DNA from 3 places in the Sphingomonas molluscorum genome. Region 2 is predicted to be linked to each of the others. Evidence: predicted binding sites of a transcription regulator. Region 2 holds the regulator's gene; each other region holds the start of a gene.
What was found. Region 2 encodes LexA, which represses DNA repair genes until DNA is damaged. Its sites were predicted from a motif close to GTTCCNCNCTTGTTCT; they were not measured.

Region 1 (4,963 bases), on a different contig from region 2:
GGCGATGATCACGGACGATAACCCGCATTACAACTTTGGCACGACCCGCTCTTCGGTGATTTGGCGCTCGCATGATCCCGAGGCTTATTCTCAGCAGGATATCTATAACACGGTGCCGGTTTACGACATTCGGGTTCCGTTCGCGTGCCATACTTCGTTTTCCGTCAACGGCGGCGATATGCGCGTATATGGCAGCATCGGGCAGTCGAACGGCTTCGCCAACTGGCGGATCATGTCTTATGAGCCCACGACCTACGAAGGTATTCAGGCGCAGGTTGCGGCATCACAAGACCCGTGGAAGGGGCTGAACAACCTCATCGCGGCTACGCCGAATGCGGGCGTTTTCCTCAAGTATGCTCCGTTTAACCAGATGGGCCGCTCGCCGCTCACCGCCCCCGGTGGCGTGCGCGACGATCGCCAGATCATGCCGGAGCCGATTGCGCACTATGCCCGCGACGTAACCAGCACGCGCGCGATGGACGGGCTTTCGAACAAGCGCATCACGATCGACTATCTCACCGGCTACGCCTCCGATCCTTATTACGGGATGGAGAACGGACGTTGCGTGCCCGTCTACAAGGGCAACGCGCGCCGCAACGTCGGCTTGCGCCGCCACTACTACGGCTATGGCGAAGCCGCCCGTGCGGATAGCGCATCTTGGTATGGGCAGTCGGGCCGCGTTTATGAGTGGGCAGCGAGCAACAGCCCGCTACGGGTAAAAACCCCTACCTACGGCTTGACTCCGAACCGTCCCACTTACGGCACGAACAGCATCGATGCGGCGCACGCGCACCAGTTTCCGCACTGGGGTTCGATGCTCTTTAAGTCGCCTGAGTTTGCGATGCTGGGCCACAAGCTCAGCGATCAGACGCGCCTTTACGGCAACGTCATTCTGGCGACTTGGGACGATGCCAGCAACTACGCTCAACGCGAAATGGCTTGGAAGTTCGGCCATGCCGCGCTTTGCTGGAAAACCGCGTCACGCAATAGCCCGCGCCTCTACACTCAGGCGGAAATCCTCGATTGGGTAGTGTTCGACTTCGAGGCGTTTTATGATCAGCACTATGCGAGCAATCCGGGGTTCCTGAACCCGCCGACGAATGTTTTCACGAATGGCGCGGTTGACTTGAACAAGGTGATGTATGCTTCGGCGGCACGCTTCGGCATCGGTATGATGAACTATCTTGCCCCCGGTGATGGCTGCTACACCCATGACTTCATGGTTGGTTATTGGCTTCAGTGCCTTCACGTCGGCGAGCGCCTTGGCTTCAACCAAGCGCTTCGCGATGCTTCGCCCAAGGCTAAGGCGGTGATCGATTGGTTGCTCGCCTCGCATCGCAAGCGCGCGATCGGGCGCACCAACAACCCGTTGGTAAACTCGGCTCAGGACGTTGATTATATCACCCCCATTTGGACGATGGATCAGATGATTGCGGCGAATGGCGACGTTTCGAAGCTTCCGCAAAACTTCGCTGAGGTTGCTACCAAGCAGACGGTGAAGGCCCCGAGTTGGGATAGCTTCAAGCTACCGGACGGCACCGTTGGGAGCCGTGACGGACAAGCGATGGATCAGTTGCTTGCGGCTCCCGCGTTGCTCAAGGATATGGGCATGTCCGGTTCCGACCTTGAGCAGGCCATCACGCTCGCTGAGCAGCGCTTTCAGGAGCGCCTTACCAGCGAGACGGCTAAGGGGCCGCTCGAAGCGGGACAGACTTGGTATAAGTTTCACCAAGCTACCAACAACCGGCCTTATCGACCGGGGAGCTAAGCCCCCGCCTATAAGGCGGCTCAGCGGGGTGATCGTCCTAAATAAGGGATGATCACGCCCCTGAAATCCCGCTTGAAGGCGGTTGTCGCCTATCTCGGCGATGCCGCGCACCGCCGCTTTGTCGCAACGCTTGTCGCGCTCTTGGCTACGCACCTACTCGGCGAAGCGCTCGACGCCGACCGGGTGGCGCTCATTATCGAGATCGCCATTGGCGGGCTTGCGGGCAGTTGGAGCGCAACCACGCCCCAGATCGAGGGCGAGTAATGGTTGGCGGTGAGGCGGTGAAGGCGTCAGCGGACGTTATAAGCGGCGCAATCGCGGTGGCGACGCTGGCGAGTTGGTTGCCGCCGATCGCGGCAGTGTTCACGATCGCTTGGACGGCGATCCAGATTTTCAGTTGGATTGAAGCCCGCGTCACGCGGCCGCGTCAGTGATCCCCCACGGCGAACGAAACCGGCACGGCGAAGCGTCCAAGCTCGCGAATACCAAGTAGCTCCTCACCGCTGCTAACGATCCTACGGAGCGGGTATCGTTCAAAATGCTCCGCCGCCCGTCGCTCCACCGCATCCGCGACCTCTTCAATCGTCTCAAGCTCGGCAGCATCGGCCAATTGCTCAGGACGGTAGAAGGCACTCAGCGTGATCGGGCCGGTGGCTTCACGCTCAAGCCTAACCTCGATCGCGAATTGGTCCGCGTTTGCGGAGAGGAATTGGAGCTTCTGCCGCATGACACTCACAGCAGCGCTTTGACGAGCGCGCCCGCCCCGACGCCACCAGCGTAGCAGACGGCTACGAAGGCCATGAGCAGCATCGCCAAAGCCGCCAGAGCGAACCACGGGTGCCGCTTGGGCTCAAAAGCTACGACCGTGTTGTAGATCATTTCGGTGAGCTTCATGGACCTTCCTCCACCGGAAAAACAAAATCGGTGGTGGAGATCGTGGAGCATTCTTGAGCCCTCCGGGCTGTAGGACGCGAATAGGGATCGCAGGTCAAGAGGGGGGTGGCGGAACGCAACAGTGCCCCTCTGTGGGTTTGATCCCACCTGATCGGGATTATGGCGCGTTGAGCGCCCGAGCAATTTTTTTTGAACCTTGCAAGCCTCACCGGGGTTGAGGGGCGTTCCCGTTGTGTTCTAACTGGGCGCACGGAGATTCGGACGCCATGACCATCGAGCAAGACACCATCGCAGAGGCCCTTGCGACCGCACCGGGCTGGGCGAAGATCGGCCTCACGATGCCGCAGGAACGCCTTCGCGAGGACGCGCGGCGCGAGATGGCGCGGCACGTCTACAGCACCCTCTACAAGCCCGCTTCCGTAGACACGGCGCAACTTCCCCTTCCGCTGTGACGTGGTTCAAGGGATCAAGAGCCTAACTGAGCTTCTACACCAAGGCGGCTCCGTTCGAGCAGTTTGTCGGGAGTGCGGGCACGCAGCGCTATTCTCCCCCTATGAGTTGGGGAGCTACTTCCGCCAGCGCGGTTGGTCCGATTCATGGCCGCACTTCGCTAAGCGCCTCCGGTGCGAGTGCGGGGCGCGTGGCCCGGAAGTCCAATGGTTGGTTGGCGATCCTCCGCCACCCGAGCCAACGCCCCCTAAGCCGCGTTTCGTGAGATCGTCGTTGCCCCAAGGCAGCGCGCCGACCAGCTTAGACGAATGGCGCAAGCGACGCGCTGGTAAGGCGTTCTGAGCGATAACGGCGCTTGCGTTCGGCTGCTTGTTGATCGAGCTTGCCGGAAAGGGAGGGCACAATGCGCACATTCGTGATGTTGGCGGCGTTGTCATTGGCGGCATGTTCGAGTGCTGAACCGGTATTTGAGAACACAACCGCCGAAGCGCCGATCGTGAACGACTCTCCTCCTGTTGAGAACGGAACCGCCTTCGACGTTCCTGCCGATCCCAACGCCCGCTACAGCTTGCTTAGCGTGACACCGGGGCAGAACGGCCACATCATTGCCCTTACGCGACGCACTGGCACCTCCGGCACCAGCTATTCAAATCGTGAGATTGACTGTGACGCTCAGCTTGCTCGCTATGTCGGCGAGGGCGACACGCGCGAGGATGCCGAACGCCCCTCCCCCAACCCCGGCGACATGGCACCCTTGGTTGCAGGATCGAGCACCCACACTGCGGTTCAGGTGGCGTGCGCAAAACGCTAAGCGGCAACTCGAAACGTCGCCGGAACGCCTACAGGACGGGATCACGACGTAAGCGGTTGTCGCCGATCGCCATCCTAATAGGTGCCGCGTGTATCGGTGCTATCGTCGGCATCGGCTCCACGGTTGAGCCGACCGCCTCGACGGCAACACGCGAGATCATCTCCGGTTGCCGCACCACAGACGGCGACACCATCCGTTGTGGCAACGAGCGCATCAGGCTTCTTGGCATCGATGCGCCCGAGCTTACCGGCCACTGCCGCCCCGGTCGCAAGTGCGCGCCCGGTGATCCGGTCGCCTCTACCCATAGCCTTCGTTCCGCAATGACGGGAACGCTGCGCATCAACCGAGTAGGCACCGACCATTATGGGCGCACACTGGCGACCGTAGCGGGAGATCGTGGCGACTTGTCGTGCTGGCAGTTATCACAGGGGCAGGCGTCCTATCGAAGCGATTGGGACGATGGTTTGCGGGTAGCGCGCACCTGCCCTGCCGAAGTGATAGGCTGAGCCGCCGAATGAGTGCGCGCGGTTGGATCGCAGGCGTCGGCTCTTGGGTCGCGATGGTGGCAGCGGTGTCCTACTTCTCAGGACCGACGACGTGTCGGGATGGTTGGGCTTCCTCAAGTATCGGCTCAAGAGGCGCGTGCTCTCATCACGGCGGCGTGGATCGCTCAGGAGACGCTTGGGCAAAGCTCCTGATCGCTCCCGCTGCGATCATCGGAATCGCGGTAGCCGATTTCGGAACTAAGGCTCCGACGCCTCCAAGGATGCCGCCCGCACCTCCTCTACAACCCCTCGATCCCGATCGTCCGGTTTGCCCGAAGTGCTCACGATCCATGGTAAGGCGCACAGCCAAGCGGGGGCGAAACCCGGCACGGACGTTTTGGGGATGCCCAAACCATCCCTACTGTCGAGAAACAATGCGGATGGATGCCGACCCGCGCGGCTTGAACTCATCGTCCAACTCTCATTTGAGCTAAGGCGCACCCCGCTCGCGCAGCACCCGCACTACCTCTTGATCCACCATGGCGAGCATAGCCG
Region 2 (4,963 bases):
GGTTCCGACGAGTATCTCGTCGCCGCGCGCGCGGCCTGCGACCTGCCGGTGCTGCGCAAGGACTTCGTCATCGATCCTTGGCAGGCGGCGGAAACGCGCGCGCTGGGGGCGGACGCGATCCTGCTGATCGTCGCGGCGCTGGAAGACCGGCAGATGGCGGAGATCGAGGCGGCGGCGCTGGAGCGCGGGCTGGACGTGCTGGTGGAGGTCCATGACTATCCGGAGCTGGAGCGGGCGCTCAAGCTCAAGACGCGGCTGATCGGGGTCAACAACCGCGATCTGCGCGACTTCACCGTGAACTTCGATCGCACCTATGAGCTGGTTGCGCATGCGCCGGAGGGCTGCACCTTCGTGGCCGAAAGCGGGCTGACGGGCCGCGCAGACCTGGACGCGATGGCGGAGCACGGCATCCACTGCTTCCTGATCGGCGAGGCGCTGATGCGGCAGGACGATGTCGAGGCGGCGACCCGCGCCCTGACCCGATGACCGGCCTCACCCACCTCGACGCCGAGGGCCATGCCCGCATGGTGGATGTGGGCGACAAGGCGGTGACGGCGCGGCAGGCGACCGCCACCGGCCGCATCACCATGTCGGCCGAAGCGCTGGCGGCGATCCGCGACGGGCTGGTGAAGAAGGGCGACGTGCTTGCGGTGGCGCGGGTCGCCGGGATCATGGCGGCCAAGCGCACCAGCGACCTGGTACCGCTGTGCCATCCCCTGCCGCTCACCCGCGTGGTGCTGGACCTGACGATCGACGCGGACGGCATCGTTGCGACCGCGACCTGCGCGACGGACGGCAAGACCGGCGTGGAGATGGAGGCGCTGACCGCCGTATCGGTCGCGCTGCTCACCGTCTATGACATGGCCAAGGCGCTCGACCGCGGCATGGTGATCGACGGCGTTCGCCTGCTCGCCAAGTCGGGCGGCAAGTCCGGAGACTGGCAGGCGTGAGCCTGCTGCCGCTCGACGAGGCGCAGGCGCGGGTATTGGGCCTGGCCGCGCCGGTCGCCGTCGAGACGGTGCCGATCCGCGACGCCATCGGCCGCTGGGCAGCCGACGATCTGCCGGCGCTGCGCACCCAGCCCGAACGCGCACTGTCGTCGATGGACGGCTATGCGATCCGCTTCGCCGACCTGCCGGGACCGTGGGAGGTCATCGGGGAATCCGGGGCCGGGCGTCCGTTCGGCGGCCTGGTAGGAGCAGGCCAGGCGGCGCGCATCTTCACGGGGGCCGCATTGCCCGAGGGCGCCGACACGGTACTGGTGCAGGAAGAGGCAGCGCGCGAGAGCAGCCGTCTGATGCTGGCGGGCGAAGGGCCGCCGCGGCGCGGCAGCAGCGTGCGTGCGGCCGGGCTGGATTTCACCGCGGGCGAGCGGCTGCTGTCGGCCGGTGCGGCGATCACGCCGGCTGCGGCAGCGCTGCTGGCGGTGGGCGGGCACGGCATGGTTCCCGTCCGGCGCCGGGTGCGGGTGGCGATCGCGGCCACGGGGGACGAACTCGTGGCGCCGGGTTCCCCCCCCGACGCCGGGCTTCCGGAGTCCAACGGCGTGCTGCTGGCGGGCCTGCTCGGGCGGCTGCCCGTCGAACGGATCGACCTGGGAATCCTGCCGGACGACCTCTCCGCACTCACCGCCGCCTTCGCCGGGGTGGATGCCGATGTGCTGGTGACGACGGGGGGCGCCTCGGTCGGCGACCATGATCTGGTGCGGCCGGCGCTGGAGGCGGCAGGCGCGCGGATCGACTTCTGGCGCATCGCGATGCGGCCGGGAAAGCCGATGATGGCGGGCAGGCTCGGCGACGCCGTCGTGCTGGGGTTGCCGGGCAACCCGGTGTCCGCATTCGTGACAGCAACGCTGTTCCTGCTGCCGCTGGTGCGCACGCTCGCGGGCGCGGCCGATCCGCTGCCGCGGCGGCGGGTGGTGCCGCTCGGCGCGCCGCTGGCCGCGAACGACCGGAGGGCCGATCACCTGCGCGCGGAGCTGCGCGACGGGGTGGCTTTTCCCGCCCCCGCGCAGGACAGTTCCATGCTGCGCACGCTCGCCCGAGCCGACTGCCTGATCGTGCGTCCTCCCCATGCTGCCGCGGCAAACGCAGGCGACTCGGTGGAAATCCTGGATATCGGTTGACAGGGGGCGGCTCCGTTTCCTAAAGGTTCCATATCTGTTCCGACGGAGGACCGCATGCTCACGCGCAAGCAGCACGAGCTGATCTGCTTCATCGACGACCGGTTGAAGGAAACCGGCGTGTCCCCCTCGTTCGAGGAGATGAAGGAAGCGCTCGACCTCAAGTCGAAGTCGGGCGTGCATCGCCTGATCAGCGCGCTGGAGGAACGCCAGTTCATCCGTCGCCTGCCGAACCGCGCCCGCGCGCTTGAAGTGCTGCGGATGCCGGACCGGCCGGAAACGGCCAAGAAGGCGCCGGTCAAGACGGCGCCCGCCCGAAGCGCGCCGGTCGCGCCGCCCGCTCCCGCCAACGACGTCATCGAGATCCCGCTGCACGGCCGCATCGCTGCCGGCGTCCCGATCGAGGCGATGGAAGGCCAGCAGATGCTGCCGGTGCCGGCCGCGCTGCTGGGCTCGGGCGAGCATTATGCGCTGGAGGTCGCGGGCGACTCGATGGTCGAGGCCGGCATTCTCGACGGCGACTATGCGTTGGTCCGCCGCACCGATGCGGCGCGCGACGGCGAGATCGTGGTCGCGCTGATCGATGAGAACGAGGCGACACTGAAGTATTTCCGCCGCGAGGGCGCGATGATTCGCCTCGACCCGGCGAACCGCAGCTATGATCCGCAGCGCTATCGCCCGGATCAGGTGCGGGTGCAGGGGAAGCTTGCAGGACTGCTGCGCCGCTACTGAGGCGGACGCTGGGATCCTCCTATAGCCGGGTTGCGGCCATTGACGCGCCGCGACCCGGCTCATGTCGCTCTTCATTGCGCGTGTGGGCGCAGGGTGATGGCTCTCCAAAGGGGCATAGCGTGCGGCTCGTGGGAGTTCGCTCCGCGAGGGAGGTCGCCCGGCGCACATCATCCTGCCCGGCGGAGGCGGGACCCTCGCCATCGGAGCAGAGGTCGGATACGCCGAGTCCCTGCGTAGGCGGCGGCTCGGTTCCAAGCAGGACAACGACGTGCAGCACCCCAACCTGGGCTTCTGCCTCCGCAGGAGCATGCGTGGCAGGTGCCGTGGGAGAGGCTAGCAACCCCGGCCTTTGTCAGAATGACGAGGGCGGAGGTGGATAGCTGGCGCGGTGCGGCGTCAGGAATGCGGGCGGTGCCAGCCGCTCCTTCTGCGCCGCGGCCAGCGGTCTGCCACGGGCGCCGTTGTCGACGGGGTGATCCACGGGTGCTGATCCCCAGGGGCGCGGACGCGGCGCGCCTCGGGTGGATCGAAGCGGATGGCGACTCCGCCCGTTTGGGCGAGCACCGGTCGGTCGAGCCTAAGCCAGCGGGGCGTGCAGCCGCGCGGGAGGCGGCGTTCGCTGACGACGATGTCGGCGTCGCGGCATGCGGCGATCAGTTCGCGCACCGGAAGCAGGTAGCCGCTGCGCGTTGCGACGACGCGCCAGAGGCGGTCGGGGGCGGCAACATCGACGACGCAGACGTCGGCGGTGCAGCGGGCGTTAGGCTGCTCGGCGAGCGGGGGCAGTTCGCCTTCTACACCGCCCCCCTCCCCCAAGGTGCCCCGCACGTAGTCGCCTGCTCGGTCGCGGAGGATCGCCATGCCTCCCTCGGGCGTGCGGATGGCGAGGTGCCGGCCGTCGCTGGTGACGAGCAGGTCCGGCGCGGGCGTCTCGAGCGCCCACAGTGCCCCGGCCGCAAACGGTGCCAGCCCCAGCAGCCGGGTGCGCGTGCGCCATAGCGCCAGCCACAGCCCGCCTGCGACCATCAGCCCGAACGCTCCGCCCGGCATCGACGGCAGCGCCGCGACGGAGCCCGGGGCGGCTGCGACCGTGCGGGCGATCCAGAGCAGCAGCGACAGGGCGCGCTCGACCACCCACCAGGCCGGCGCGCCGAGGCCGAGGAGATCGAGCAGCAGTGCCAGCGCCTCCGCCGGCATGACGACAAAGGTGGTGAGCGGAATCGCGACGATGTTGGCGAGCGCCCCGTAAAGCCCGGCCTTGTGGAAGTGGAACAGGCCGATCGGCATCAGCACCGCCTCCACCGCGATGCCGGTCAGCAGCAGCGAGCCGAGCCCGCGCAGTAGCCGTCGCGGCAGGCTCTCGTCGCGCGCCTGGAACCACCGGCGGACTCGCGGGTGTTCGTGGAGCGCGACGATCGCGGTGACGGCGGCGAAGCTCAGTTGGAAGCTGGGACCGGCGAGCGACTCCGGAAGCAGCAACAGCACCAGAAAGGCCCCGGTCGCGACCAGCCGCAAGGTGATCGCCTCCCGCCCCATCGCCAGCGCCGCCAGCACCAGCAGGGCTGCGACGCAGGACCGGATGGTCGGCACTTCGGCCCCCGACAGCCAGGTATAGCCGATCGCCGCCAGCGCCGCGCCCGAGGCCGCCACCAGCGGCAGGCGCACTCGCAGCGCGAGCGCCGGCACCAGCGCCAGCAAGCGGAGCAACAGCAACATGGTCGCGCCCACCACAGCCGTGACGTGCAGGCCGCTGATCGACAGAAGGTGGGCGAGGCCCGCGCGGCGCATCGCCTCGTCCGCGTCCTCGCCGATGGCCCCCCGGTCTCCGGTCACCAGCGCGGCCGCGACTCCGCCCTCGCTGCCGGGCACCTGCTGCTGGATGTGGGCGGTCAGGCGGTTGCGCAGCCCAGCGCCGGGGGTGACCGCCGGCGTCACCACCTCGATCGGCGCGAAGCCACGGCCCGTCGCCCCAACGCGGTCGAACCACGCCACGCGGGTGAAGTCATAGGCGCCGGGTACGGCAGGCGGCGGCGGGGGCACGAGTCGCGCGCGCAGCCGCAGGACGGCACCGGGCCCCGCACCGACAGGAAGTGCTTCCTGCGGCACGTT
Region 3 (4,963 bases), on a different contig from region 2:
AGCCGATCTGTACGAGCTTGCCGGTCCGGGTGAGTTGCTTGAGCGCGCGTCCGACGCCATCGTAACTGCCGAGCTTATCGAAGTCGCTGCGCAGGAATACGTTGCGCTTCGAGCGGCTGATCTTCCGGCTGATCGCCTCTGCGATCGTCCCACTCGACAAGGGCACGCTGCTGGACGCCAGCTTGTAACGGCCCCGTCCCACCCGCGTGATCTTGCGCGCCCTGACAAGATCGCCCAACGCCCGGCCCACCGAGTCATAATTGGCAGGCAGCGTGAGATCCGCACGCGCGATCGTATCGCCGCCCGTGAAGCGCTCCAGAATCTGCTCGGTCAAGCTTGACATCGGTGCTACCAAAATACGTCGTTTCCGACATGGAGATACGCTTCATGCAGATAATTTTCAAGGTGACGTTTGAGCTTGGGGCCAGCCATGCAGCCAGCGGGCGACCGGGAATTCGGAACGGTGCCCATTCCTGCGGGTTTAGGGGCCTCGCACGATCCTGGCCGGCCTGGGTTGCCAGTCGCCCGGACCGACCCAATGCCACCCCGATCCGCTGGGACCGCGGCGGCGCGCCAGCGCTATGACGCAGCGAGAAGAGCCTCTCTGGGAAGGCCGCAAGCCGCACTACACCGATCCACTGCGGGGCCGGCTGCCGGAGCTGGAACGCTGCATGATACGGCATCGCGCTTTGCAGATGATCCTGATCATCTACCATGCCGAAGAACTGAAGCGCGAGGTGCTCGAGATCGTCGCCGCCCAGCGAGACTGGAAGAATGCCGTCAACGACGAGGATCGCCCGGCCGAGGAGGAGGTGCCCGATCGCAAGAAGGTGAAGCGTGCATTCGATGCCCTTGTACGAGACGGCGTGCTGACCCCGGACGAGCGGCGCGAGATGGTCGATTTAATCGGCAGGCGGAACAGCATCGCGCACCATCTCGACCAGGTGACCGCTGACCTCAGCACCGACGCCTGGGTTCGCGACCACCTCGCGTACATGCCGGACCGGCAGGAGCACGACTATGAGGCGCTCGATCGCTTGGAGGCGATGCGCAGGCTTTTAGAGGAGCGCACCATCGCCCAACACTATGTCGGCGTGATGAGCATGCGGGGAATCCTTTTCGAGGCCACAGAGAAGGCACTGCGCGACGACATCAGGCGCCTCGATCGGAGAATTCGCAAGCTCGTCCGCGAGCGGCGGACTGCGATCCAGGCTTTGAACAAGGAGATGTCGATCGAAGCCACCGAGCTTGTCGGCGATTTCCATCCGCGCTGGCCCGAGAACCGCTACCATCGCGGCCGCCTGACACCGCGCGGCGTCGAGATTTGCTACCGGCTATTCGACATGGGCAAATCTGCCATGGCCGTCGCGCACATTATGGAATTGTCGCTTTCCTCTGCCCGCGCCCGCGAACGTCAATGGCGCACGCTGGGTGGTGAGACACGTCCGGTTCCACAGCTGGAAAGCATCCCAAAGGTGCATATCCCGGTTCGATACGAAGATATGCGCTGACGATTCGACGATGGCCGATAGCGGACGAGGATCTCGATCCCGCACGCACAGTTCACGGGGTTCTCTCCGCAGCGATGCGATGACCGCTTGACTCTGTACCGCTTTAACTAGAACATAAAGGGAACGCCTCAACCGCTTCCGAGTCTCATTATGTCATGCGCCAATCGACCGTCCTCGAAGATCTGCGTGCGCGTATCGCGCAGATCGAAGGCGTGGGCGCGCGCCATGAGGCGATCCCGTTCGGCTTAAGCGAGATCGACGATCGATTGCCGGGCGGCGGAATCGCCAACGGCGCGCTTCACGAGATCACCGGCAGCCCCGACCTTGCAGACGAAGCAAGCGCGACCACTTTCCTGGCCGGCATCCTTGCCCGGATCGAAGGCCCTGTCTTCTGGTGCCTGCGCTGGCGCGACCTGTTCGCGCCCGCCCTCCATCTTGCCGGGCTCCATCCCGACCGCGTCATCTATGTCGAGGCGGGCAACGACGCCAATGTGCTGCTCGCGATGGAGGAATGCCTCCGCCATGCGGGCGTTGCCGGCGTGGTCGGCGAGATCACCAAATATTCGACGACCGCCTCGAAGCGCCTGCAGCTTGCGGCGGAAGGCTCGGGCGTGCCGGCCTTTGTTTTTCGCCGCGCCGCAAAGCTCGAGGAAGTGGGCGAAGGCTCCGCCGCCATGACGCGCTGGCGGATCACGGCGTCGCCGAGCGAAGATCTGGGCATTCCCAGTCTCGGACGCGCCCGCTGGCACGTGGCGCTCGAGCGCGTACGCGGCGGCAACCCGCATAGCTGGATTGTGGAGGGGTGCGATGCGACGGGTCGTATCGGTCTTCCTGCCGCACTGGTCGACCGACCGGCTGCGGCGGAAGAGCGCCAAGTCGCCGCCTGACGGCGCGGCGTCTCCCAGCACCATTCCACTGATCACGGCGATACCCGATCATGGGCGGCGCATCGTCGCGTCCGTGGACGGCGCCGCGCGTTCGCTTGGCATTCGGGCAGGCATGACGATCACCAAGGCGCGCTCGTTCGCGCCGGAGTTCGAGGTGGTCGACGCCGATCCCGATGCCGATTTCGAAGGCCTGCGGCGGCTCACGCTCTGGGCCGGGCAGCGTTATTCGCCGGTCGTCGCGCCCGACCCGCCGGACGGAATCTGGCTCGACATCACCGGCTGCGCGCATTTGTTCACCAGCGAGCGGGCGCTGCTCAAGGATCTCCATCGGCGCGTTGCCGCATTCGGGCTCTCCGTCCAGATCGCGGTCGCCGACACCGCGGGCTGTGCGCATGCCGTCGCGCGCCACGTCCCTGCGGGGCGGCCGGTCACGATCGATCCGGGCAAGCATCGCGAGGCGCTGGCACTCCTGCCGATCGCATCGCTGCGCCTCGAGGCCGATGCCGTCGAAGGCTTGCGAAAGCTGGGCTTCGAACGGATCGAGCAGCTGATCGGAACGCCGCGCGGGCCGCTCGCCAAGCGGTTCGGCCGCAATCTGCATCGGCGCCTCGACCAGGCGCTGGGAACGCTGCCCGAGCCGATCGACCCGATCTTTCCCGACGCCCTCCCCCGCGCCCGTCGCCGTTTCGTCGAGCCGCTCGTGACCGCGGAGGCGTTCGGGCAGGTGATCCACGATCTCGTCGCGGACATCGTCGACCAGCTGAACAGGCTCGGCAAAGGTGCGCGAAGGCTCGACTGTTATTTCCACAGGGTCGATGCCCATAACCAGGCCATCCGCGTCGGGACGGCGGCGCCCTCGCGCGATGTCCCGCATCTCGCGAAACTCCTGTGCGCCAAGCTGGAGACCGTCGACCCCGGCCTCGGGATCGAGGCGATGACACTGGTGTCGCCGCTGGTGGAGCCGATGGCGGCTAGGCAGGGCGAAGGCCTCGAAAGCTTGACGCGCCGCGGCCCCGATCTGGCGTCCCTCGTCGATGCGCTAGCCAATCGCTTCGGCCAGAACAGCCTCTATCGCTCTGCCCCGCGCGCAAGCGCGATGCCGGAGCGATCGGTCAGCGCCGCCGCCGCACTGGCAGGCGCCAGCGGCGCGGCCTGGGACGACGATCTTCCCCGCCCCTGTCGCATGCTGACACCGCCCGAGGCGATCGACGTCACGGCCATGCTCCCCGACCATCCTCCCGCGATGTTCGTCTGGCGGCGCCAGCGCTTCCGGGTGACCCGAGCTGACGGACCGGAGCGGCTCCACGGCGAATGGTGGCGCGATGCCGGTCATGAAGCCGAGCGCCCCCACACCGTCCGCGACTATTACCAGGTCGAGACCGTGACGGGGGGGCGCTATTGGCTGTTCCGGCTTGGCGACGGCGAGAACCCCGCGACCGGTCCCATGCGCTGGTTCATCCATGGCGCCTTCGCATGAGCCACGCTGCGCCGGCTTATGTCGAGCTTCAGGTCACGACGCATTTCAGCTTCCTGAGAGGCGCGTCGTCGCCGGAGGAACTATTCGCGGCCGCCGCGCTGCTGGGGCTGCCGGCGCTGGGCGTCGTCGACCGCAATAGCGTCGCGGGGATCGTCCGGGCCTGGGATGCGGAGAAGACAACCGGCGTGCGCGCCATCATCGGGTGCCGTCTCGATCTGACCGATGGCACGGCGCTACTCGTCTATCCGACCGACCGCGCGGCCTATGGCCGGATGTGTCGCTTGCTCAGTGTCGGCAAGGCCCGCGCCGGCAAAGGGGCCTGCCATCTCGATTGGTCGGACATCGAGGAATGGAATGAAGGGCTGATCGCGATGCTGGCGCCCGACCGCGCCGATGCCGTGACGGAGGAAGCGCTCACCCGAACGCGCCGCATCTTCGGCGACCGAGCCTATATGGCCTTGTCGATCCGCCGCCGCCCGCGCGATGCCATCCGTCTGCGCGACCTGTCGGCGCTGGCGGCCGCCGCCCGCGTCCCCACCGTCGCGACAGGCGATGTCCTCTATCATTCGCCCGATCGCCGGTTGCTGCAGGACGTCGTTACCTGCATCCGCGAGAAATGCACGATCGATGAGTTGGGCGCCCGGCGCGAGAGGTTCGCGGACCGACACCTCAAGACTGCTGCGGAGATGGAGCGCCTGTTCAGGCGCTATCTGAAGGACAGTTCGCCCGTCGCGCGCAGCGTGCAATTGGCGTCGCGCTGCACCTTCAGTCTCGAACAACTCAAATACCAATATCCCGATGAGATCCAGGTGCCCGGGCGGACGCCGCAGGAGGAACTCGAGCGCCTCACCTGGGAGAAGGCACCACTTCGTTATCCGGAAGGGATCGACGGGAAGGTCCGGCAGCAACTCGAGCATGAGCTGAAACTCATCGCAGACCTCGACTATGCCCCCTATTTCCTGACCGTGCATTCGATCGTGGCCGAGGCGCGGCGGCGCGAGATCCTCTGCCAGGGCCGCGGTTCGGCCGCCAACAGCGCCGTCTGCTATGTGCTTGGGATCACCTCGATCGACCCGGTCCGATCCGAG

Region 1: the regulator LexA is predicted to act here: its motif matches at 2,886-2,901, upstream of ABDZ92_RS12925 (DUF6771 family protein).
Region 3: the regulator LexA is predicted to act here: its motif matches at 1,621-1,636, upstream of ABDZ92_RS04725 (ImuA family protein).

The regions. Positions count from the first base shown of each region.
Region 1 is NZ_BAAAEL010000012.1:33,353-38,315, forward strand. It holds gene ABDZ92_RS12900 (hypothetical protein) at 1-1,768, shown strand, start outside; gene ABDZ92_RS12905 (hypothetical protein) at 1,817-2,032, shown strand; gene ABDZ92_RS12910 (hypothetical protein) at 2,032-2,202, shown strand; gene ABDZ92_RS12915 (hypothetical protein) at 2,196-2,495, opposite strand; gene ABDZ92_RS12920 (hypothetical protein) at 2,501-2,662, opposite strand; gene ABDZ92_RS12925 (DUF6771 family protein) at 2,929-3,114, shown strand; gene ABDZ92_RS12930 (hypothetical protein) at 3,516-3,923, shown strand; gene ABDZ92_RS12935 (thermonuclease family protein) at 3,980-4,429, shown strand.
Region 2 is NZ_BAAAEL010000008.1:67,208-72,170, forward strand. It holds gene trpC (indole-3-glycerol phosphate synthase TrpC) at 1-486, shown strand, start outside; gene moaC (cyclic pyranopterin monophosphate synthase MoaC) at 483-950, shown strand; gene ABDZ92_RS09655 (molybdopterin molybdotransferase MoeA) at 947-2,125, shown strand; gene lexA (transcriptional repressor LexA) at 2,180-2,854, shown strand; gene ABDZ92_RS09665 (ComEC/Rec2 family competence protein) at 3,251-4,963, opposite strand, start outside.
Region 3 is NZ_BAAAEL010000002.1:51,043-56,005, forward strand. It holds gene ABDZ92_RS04715 (hypothetical protein) at 1-355, opposite strand, end outside; gene ABDZ92_RS04720 (hypothetical protein) at 696-1,511, shown strand; gene ABDZ92_RS04725 (ImuA family protein) at 1,667-2,398, shown strand; gene ABDZ92_RS04730 (DUF6504 family protein) at 2,319-3,875, shown strand; gene ABDZ92_RS04735 (error-prone DNA polymerase) at 3,872-4,963, shown strand, end outside.